DNA from 2 places in the Anaerococcoides asporogena genome. Region 1 is predicted to be linked to the other one. Evidence: riboswitches for the same ligand, from Rfam matches in the RefSeq annotation. Region 1 holds a riboswitch; the other holds the start of a gene.
The links. A riboswitch is a leader RNA that binds a small molecule or an ion and turns the genes downstream of it on or off. The one in region 1 is predicted to bind FMN.
Positions count from the first base shown of each region.

Region 2: another riboswitch for FMN. It lies ahead of P6M73_RS09970 (ECF transporter S component); the one in region 1 lies ahead of ribD (bifunctional diaminohydroxyphosphoribosylaminopyrimidine deaminase/5-amino-6-(5-phosphoribosylamino)uracil reductase RibD).

Region 1 covers NZ_CP120965.1:3,053,756-3,058,139, reverse strand. Annotated here, with positions in the region: gene P6M73_RS14040 (IS1634 family transposase) at 1-615, shown strand, start outside; gene P6M73_RS14035 (hypothetical protein) at 691-930, shown strand; gene P6M73_RS14030 (hypothetical protein) at 1,105-1,527, shown strand; gene P6M73_RS14025 (hypothetical protein) at 1,789-2,298, shown strand; FMN riboswitch at 2,662-2,775, shown strand; gene ribD (bifunctional diaminohydroxyphosphoribosylaminopyrimidine deaminase/5-amino-6-(5-phosphoribosylamino)uracil reductase RibD) at 2,937-4,079, shown strand; gene P6M73_RS14015 (riboflavin synthase) at 4,052-4,384, shown strand, end outside.
Region 2 covers NZ_CP120965.1:2,150,377-2,154,760, forward strand. Annotated here, with positions in the region: gene tsaB (tRNA (adenosine(37)-N6)-threonylcarbamoyltransferase complex dimerization subunit type 1 TsaB) at 1-128, shown strand, start outside; gene rimI (ribosomal protein S18-alanine N-acetyltransferase) at 106-561, shown strand; gene P6M73_RS09965 (SDR family oxidoreductase) at 656-1,357, opposite strand; gene P6M73_RS09970 (ECF transporter S component) at 1,807-2,415, opposite strand; FMN riboswitch at 2,500-2,615, opposite strand; gene P6M73_RS09975 (Tex family protein) at 2,767-4,384, opposite strand, start outside.

The DNA of each region.
Region 1 (4,384 bases):
GAAGCGTCCCTTGTTAACCAAATCCCCTTGGATGATGATGAAACGCTCAAACAGGTCTACCGGTTTTATCGGTTGAAGTATAATGCGAAAACTCGAATCCTGGAGGACTTCAGCCTGGATGAGACCAAGGTCATCCGGTGTCGGCGAGAAGCAGGTTTCTTTGCCAACACGACCCATGGTTTGGACATGGATGCGTTGAGTGCTAACCGGCATTACAGGCTGCGGGATGAACAGGAGAAGTATTTTGCCCTGATGAAAGGGGTCCTGGGAGCCGACCGCCAGCGTACATCAACGGAAACTGGAAAAATTGGTCGTTCCTTTATTCTCTTTGTTGCCCAGATCATGGGCTGTTACCTAAGCCATGTCCGCAAAACAAAGCTGGGCGAACAGTTTCATTCGGTAGCGGATGTGTTAAACGAGATGAGGCCGATTCGCTATATCGAGCACCCCAACACGAAGGCGTACATTACCCCATTTGTGGGGAAACAGGTGGACATATGCGAGGCTCTTGGCTTTGAGATCCCTGAGGGATGCGCCCCGGACTACGTGGTGAAAAAGACGAACAAGGGTAAGCGCGGACGTCCACGTAAAAATCAATTGGTCGTTAAGGAATAGTTTCTAGTATAAAACTCTGTAAAACTCAGAATATTAATAATCAGCTGATTTACTTTTGTTAGGAGTGATGAATGTATGAAAATTAAAATATTAGCTGTTGGAGTTGTTTTGATCACGGTATCATTGTTCGGACGGAATGCACAGGCGGCTGTTCAGGATCATCTTTCGTCATCGGAAATTTCCTATTCGATTGCTGCAATGGAGGGCCGACAAATAGGCAGTGACAAGCCGCTAATTGAATTGATGTATGATGGAGATGATCAACCATCATATATCCTTGCCAGCGGCGAAAAAGGTTTTTTAATAATCAACTGAAATACCCTTGAGGTTATGGAGTGCACTGAAGAGATTAGCAGTCCGTATTCGGACGATACTCAGACAAAAAAGTATTATGGGGGAATATTTCAATATTACGTGAAAGACAATGGCATATTTAATAATATAGCGAATGATCAAACCAGCAAGACATTGCCCGGATGCGAGATTCTTATGAATCAGATCACGAGCAGTAATCAGACCGATTCCTTGGGGCAGACGAAGGATAAGGCAATTAATACTCAACCGACAGCATCTGTCTCTAGTGTTGTAACAACCAAAATGCTTTACAACAATCGTGGTGCCATAAGAATTAAAGCATTTGGCAATAATCAAGTAGGATCTCCATCTGAAGGTACTTGCTCTGCGGTGGCAACCTGCCTGGGGCTCACCTATCTTGATTCACTAAATTCAAATGTACTTCTAAGTGGATACACTCCGGAAAAGCTAGTCAGTGCCGATTTTAAAGCAGGGCTTTATCCTCAAGCTATCAAGCTTCATAATTTAATGTCACAAACTTATGGGATGGGTCCTCTAAGTTGGGCTGATGGAATTGTTGATCCTCTGAACAAGTGCTTATGTAAGGGAACAAATTGATAAGGGATATCCTGCCATGATGACCACATTTTTGGCTGATGGCTATAATTTTCATACCATGCTCATCTATGGCTATCGAAAACTGTCGGATGGAGACTATGAGTATTGTGTCCATCCCGGGTGGTATGGAGCTCCTTATATATTAAGTTCGTCCACTACTGAGCCGGTTGTGGCTTTAAAATGGGTTCCGGCCAGTTTTGCTAAGTATTCGTATAAATTAAGTATCAATAACTAATGCGAAGACCACTTTGGAGGAAAAATATGGTTCACAGGATTACCATTGGAAAGGTACTCAAGTACCTGATAATTACAGTCTCTCTGGCTATTTTAGCGTACACTCTCTACGTTGCAGCCGGTTTTATCTATGCCAGAATTTATTATGCCCCTTCGCCAGTATCTGAAGTTTCTTCTCTTGAGGAAATGAAACAATTAGTGGAACCCCATGGTTTCGTTCTGCCCGAGAATTACCTGAAGGCTCAGAACTGCACATTTACAGTCTATCGTGAAACACAGGACCGAAGATCGAAGGTAATCGGATACGCGATCCATGCAAATCTGGGAACCTCAGAAGAAATTACACTTTCTGCATCTCATGAAAAGAGTGAGGGCGTACGTTTCAAAGAGATCCTCATCGATGGACAGATTGTTTATCAGTGGGATGATGCAAGTGTCGTTGAACTTAACTCGAAATTTTATACACTGAGCTATTATCGTTCACTGGGCGGTGAAGCAGAGAAGATTCTGAAAGAATTGATTTCTCGCTCAAAATAACCTTTTTGTTGTCGAAAGGATGAATGTGACAGGAAGGCCAGTGGGTCCAGCAGGGAATTGCACCTTCATAACGACTCTCTGGAGGGTTCATTGATTTCGAAAGCAACATCGACGGAACGATCCGACGGCACTTGATCCGTCGGATTAGTCCTTTCCGGTATTTTTCGCGAAAATGGCGCATTCTGCCGGAGGTGCTGAATTGAAATAATCGGAGCAGGCAGGGGCTACCACCATGGTCTTTTGCTGAATGCAACGGTAAATTTTTATCAATCGAAAAATTAACCCCCGTGTGGATTGATCGGTTTATCATCCGGATGATATTGACAGCGTGCGCTGCTGACGGTATTGTAGGAACAGAATTAAATGAGTCTTCAGGGCAGGGTGCAATTCCCTACCGGCGGTACAGCCCGCGAACCGTAAGGTTGATTCGGTGTAACTCCGAAGCCGACAGTAAAGTCTGGATGGAAGAAGATGATTGAATGATGTTCCGATTTTTTGGTCGGAGGTCTCCTCATATTCGTTTTTATGGCCCTGAGCTTATCTCAGGGTCTTTTTGATATGGTCCGACACTGAGAGAAAGGAGAATCAGAGTGGATATTCAGCGGGAACAAGGAATCCAGTCCGGTGAAGACCGGTTCATGCGGCGCGCTTTGGAGCTGGCCCGTCAGGGAATCGGCTATACCAGTCCCAATCCTCTGGTGGGGGCCGTCCTGGTACGGAACGGCCGAATCATCGGTGAGGGGGCGCATCAGCAGTATGGCGGACCCCATGCGGAAGTGAATGCCATCAACTCTGCCACAGAGTCGGTGGCGGGAGCAGAGCTTTATGTCACATTGGAGCCATGCAATCATCAAGGCAAGACACCACCCTGTACCGAATTGGTGATCCGAAGCGGGATCCGTCGAGTGGTGATCGCCATGGAGGATCCCAATCCCAAGGTATCCGGCCGGGGCATCAAGTGTCTTGAAAAAGCCGGTATTGATGTCTGCTGCGGGGTTCTGGAGAATGAAGCCAGGGCATTGAACCGTCCGTTCATCAAGCATATTGCCCAGGGTGTTCCTTATGTTCTCCTGAAGACGGCCATGACACTGGATGGCAAGATCGCGACAGTGACGGGGGAATCCCGCTGGATTTCAGGAGCGTCAGCCAGAGCTTATGTCCACGAGCTGAGGCATCAGTATACCGCCATTATGGTTGGAATCGGGACGGTTCTGGCCGATGATCCGTCACTGACAACGCGGCGGGAAGGACGGGAAGGTGTACATCCCATACCGATCATTGTCGATTCGACGGCTCGGATTCCGCTTCAGGCAAAGGTTCTGCACGGTCCAACCGGCGTATCGCCGATTCTGGCGACGACGGCGGCAGCCCCGCCGGAAAAGCTGCGCCAGCTCCAAGCGCTGGGCTGTCAGGTGACAGTCCTGCCGGATGCGGAGAATGGGGTGGATCTGCAGGAACTGATGCGTGTGCTGGGCAGCCGGGGCATCGACAGCATCCTGCTGGAGGGGGGCGGTGAACTTGCGGCATCGGCTTTGCAATCAGGCATCGTTGATGAGGTTCAAACCATCATTGCGCCAAAAATCCTGGGGGGGCGGACGGCTCGCACCCCGGTGGGCGGAATCGGAATTGCCCGGCTTGATCAGGCAGTTGCGCTGTCCTACCAGGAAGTGCGTCAACTGGGAGAAGATCTTCTGATCAAAGCCCAGGTCAATCAGCCGGAGAAAAGAACCCATGCAAAGGGAGGTGCAGCCAGTTGTTTACAGGAATCATCGAGGAAGTAGGCGCTTTGCGCACGATTACCAGGACCGCCCGGTCGATCCAGGTAACGATTGCTGCTGCCCGTGTTCTGGAAGGCCTGCAGCCTGGGGACAGCATTGCCACGAACGGAGTGTGCCTGACTGTGACCCGGTTTGACGCCCGTGGCTTTACCTGTGATGTCATGCCCCAGACCATGACCGCGACGACCCTGGGGGATCTGACGCCGGGCGATCCGGTTAATCTGGAACGTGCTCTGACGCTGAGTCAGCGGCTGGGCGGACATCTCGTTTCGGGACACATTGACGGAACAGGCCGCATTACAAAGCTG
Region 2 (4,384 bases), 900 kb from region 1:
CCAGATTATGCAAGTCCGATGTCGACCGCCAGATTCCACCCGGAGATACCACTTTGCCCCGCTACATGAGAAAGCCGCAGGCACAGCGGGAGTATGAGGCCAAACATGGACACGTTCTCGATTCATAGGATGGAGGAGCAGGATCTGGAGGCCATTCATCAGATCAATGCTCTGAGTTTTTCATCACCCTGGTCTCGGGAAGCGATTCAGGCAGAGCTGCACAATGAGCAGGCCTATTACCTGACAGCCCGGGCGGATGGCCAAACGGTAGGCTATGCCGGTGCCTGGCTGGTGTTTGATGAAGTACAGATCACCAATATCGCGGTTCACCCTCAAATGCGGGGTCGGGGAATTGCAGGCCGTCTGCTCCAGGCATTGATTGAGGATATGAGGGAGCGCAGCATGGCCGTCATGTTTCTGGAAGTCAGGGTATCAAACCAGGCTGCCATCCGGCTGTATGAGTCGGCCGGTTTTCAGTATGCCGGCTACCGCAAGGGCTTTTATCCTGATAAAGAGGATGCCCACGTCATGTCTCTGAAACTGCCCCAGTCAGAAAGGTAACTCAGCTATAACATATGGAAAAAGAGCCCGCAGGCTCTTTTTTTTCACGTTCAGGGAATATTTCAGTATGTATTTTTCTGACTGTTCGGATGGCCTATTTCTTCCCCATATGATTTTTAATGGTCACTGATGTGACCGAAAGATTTGGTCTGGATTCAATGTTATTAATGAGCAGGTCGGCGATATCTCTGGGATCCATCAGTCGGGCTGTTTTCTCCGCCGGAAAGATTCCGTCCCAGAATTCTGTATTCATACCGCCCATATAGGCTGCCATCACCCGGATATCCGTATCTTTCAGCTCCACCTGAAGACTTTCGGTAAATCCTCTTACTCCAAATTTGCTGGCACAATAGACGGATTCTCCGGCTTTCCCTTCCTGACCGGCGGTGGAAATGATGTTCACCAGAATTCCCTGATTTCGCTCCTTAAAATGAGGCAGGACCGCCTGGGAAGTGAAGATAGTGCCCTTGAGATTGGTGTCAATCATTTCATGGACGGAGGACTCCATGAGCTCCTGTGCCGCTCCCAGCGCGATGACGCCCGCACTGTTGATCAAAACATCAATCCTGCCCCGCCGGTCCAGGATTGATTGAATCACGTTTCGAATCTGGGCCACCTGCGAGATATCCGCCTCAAAGCAGTCCCAGCTTCCCACAAGGCTTGCCGCCACGGTCTGAAGCTTATCCTCGGTTCGACCAATCAGACACACATGAGCCCCCTTTTCAGAGTATTTCCTCACCAGGGCTGCCCCCAGTCCGCTGCCAGCCCCTGTGACGACAACTGTTTGCTGTTCCATTGCATGAACCTCCTTGGGTAAATACTATATCCCTATCATACCATTCGTTCAGAGTGGAGGGTTGATTGCCATCTTCCAACCTCTCTGGATGAAATCCTGTCTGAACTTTTCTCGATTCTCTCACTTCTCTCGCTTTTCTTGCTTCTGTAGCTTCACTGGCTACTCTCACTTCTCTGGCTACTGGCTGGTCTGTCTTCTCTGGCTACTGGCTGGTCTGTCATCTCTGGCCACTGGTATCTCTGAGCTAACTGCTGTCACCTGTATGCGAAAATTCGGAAAAGTTGTGTCTCCTACATGTTCACTTCTCGCCTGATTGCGCAGATCGGTCTAATTCCGCTCAAAGAACCACCCCGTCCCCTTCCGGCTCAAGGCCTTGGTGGGACGGGGTGGTGATGAATCGGCGATCACATGGATCGACTTCTTTTTACGATATTCTGATCAGCAGGGGCTTAGTTGGCTTTGCGCAGACGAGTATTTTCCAGCTGGCTGACTGATTTGGAAGATTCCACTTTCAGAAACCGCTCAAGTCTGGAATACAAGAGCGCGGACAGCAATGCGACTGAAACACCCTTGATCGCATTGAACAGAGGAACCATCCTGTAAAGGTACGTCTCATAGGCTGCCTGACCTCCGGGGAATTCACCGGGGAAGAACAGCGGAACCAGAATGAATTTGTTGGCCAGTACCGCCGCAAGGGTAAAGCCAAGGGTTCCGAGCAGCAGACCAGTTACCAGACCGGTGAGGTTGCGGTGCTTCTTATAGACCAGGCTGACAACAACAATCATGGTGGAGATCACGATAAAATTTGCAATTTCTCCGACTCCGCCGGTGCTTGATTTGGTTGCGAACAGGATCACCTGCAGCAGTGCGGTGAGAAGCACACCGGTTCCAGGTCCCAGCGCCAGTGCGCCAAGCAGGAGCGGCACCATTGAAAAATCAAGTTTGAGCCATGGCACGGACGGAAGAATCGGGAATTCAAAGTAAGTGAAGATGAAGGCAATGGCGACAAGCAGAGCGCCTTTCACGGTAACTTGGGTGGATGTCCTGGTGTTTAACATAATAAAACCTCCTGAGATTTGATATCTTCAGAAGTAGAGTGACAAAAAAACCCCGGCAAAATGCCAGGGCTTCGATTATCATACTAATCTCTTCTTTCATCCAGACTATACTGTCGGCTCCGTAGTTGCAACGGATCAGCCTGTTAAGGCTCGCGGGCTATACCGCCGGTGGGGACTTACACCCCGCCCTGAAGATATTTATTTATTTTACATCTGTATTATATTACATGCGATCGAATCTGGCAACGGGTTCGTGAAGATTTCATCAAAGCTCTGTCGAATTGAAAACCATGATCTGAATCCGGTGTTGAGGCGCAGGCTCCGACTTTTTTGACCAGAATCCAGCCTCAATCAGCGCTTAGCGGTTTTTCCCATTCCCTTCATGGAAAGCGAAATTCGGCGCCGGCCCAGATCAACTCCGATGACGCGGACTTCAACAATGTCTCCGACCTTGACGACTTCCATGGGATTTTTGACAAATCGGTCGGCCAGCTGACTGATATGGACCAGGCCGTCCTGATGCACTCCGATATCCACGAATGCGCCGAAATCAGACACGTTGCGGACAGTCCCCTGCAGGATCATGCCTTCTTCCAGATCCTTCAGTTCCAGGATTCCGGTCTTGAAGATTGGCTGCGGCAGCTCCTCCCGAGGATCCCGGCCGGGCTTCATCAGCTCCTTGATAATATCCTGGAGCGTTGGAATTCCTGCCTTTGTTTCTTCACTGAGTTTGCTCATCGGATAGCGGTCTGCCCTGGCTTTGAGGTCATCCAACCCGCCGGAACGCACGTCAGACTTCTGATAGCCCAGCAGCTCCAGCAGCTCACGGGCTACATGATAGGACTCCGGATGAACCCCGGTACGGTCCAGAATCTCGTCGGATTCAGGCACCCGCAGGAACCCGGCACACTGTTCAAATGCCTTGGGGCCCAGGCGCTTGACCTTGGACAGCTCTTTCCGGGACTTGAAGCCGGAGACCTCATCCCGATAAAGAATAATATTGTCAGCCAGGGTCTTGTTAATTCCGGATACATAGGTTAACAGGCTCGGTGTGGCGGTATTCAGATCCACGCCCACACTGTTGACGCAGTCTTCAACGACGCCGGTGAGAGACTCATCCAGCTTTTTCTGATCAATATCATGCTGATACTGACCAACGCCAATGCTCTTGGGATCGATCTTGACCAGCTCCGCCAGCGGATCCTGGAGCCGACGGCCGATGGAGATCGCTCCGCGGACGGTAACATCCAGGTCAGGATATTCCTGAGTCGCCAGCTGGGAAGCAGAGTAGACAGATGCTCCTGCCTCGTTGGTAACTACATAGCCGACCTCGATCTGATCTTTCTTCAGTTCGGCAATCAGCTGTGCCAGAACCTCTTCGGATTCCCGGGAGGCGGTCCCGTTGCCAAGGGAGATAACTTCCACCTTATGTTTCCGAATCAGCGCTTTCAGCGTGCGAATGGTTCCCGCCACGTCGTTGCGCGGCACTGTGGGGAAAACCGCGGTGGATTCAAGGTATTTACCGTTTTCGTCCAGCACTGCAATCTTGCAGCCCGTGCGGAATCCCGGATCATAACCCATCACGCGTTTGCCTTTGACCGGTGCCTGAAGCAGCAAGGCTGACAAGTTCTTGGAAAAGACATCAATGGCCCCTGCTTCTGCTTTTTCGGTCAGCTGATTGCGGACTTCGCGTTCAATGGAGGGCCAGATCAGGCGCTTCAGGGAATCTTTGACTGCCCGGACCAGATAGGTCCGATTCTTGCTGTTGATTGTTTCCAGATGATCCAGCATATGGTCTTCAATGATCTGCTGATCCAGTTCGATGCTGACTTTCAGAACCCCTTCCTTTTCCCCGCGGTTCAGCGCGAGGATGCGGTGACCGGGGATGGCGCGGATCGGTTCATTGAAATCAAAATACATCTCGTAGGGTGAATTTTCGCCAGATCCGGTGGAGGTGATGGCTGCCAGC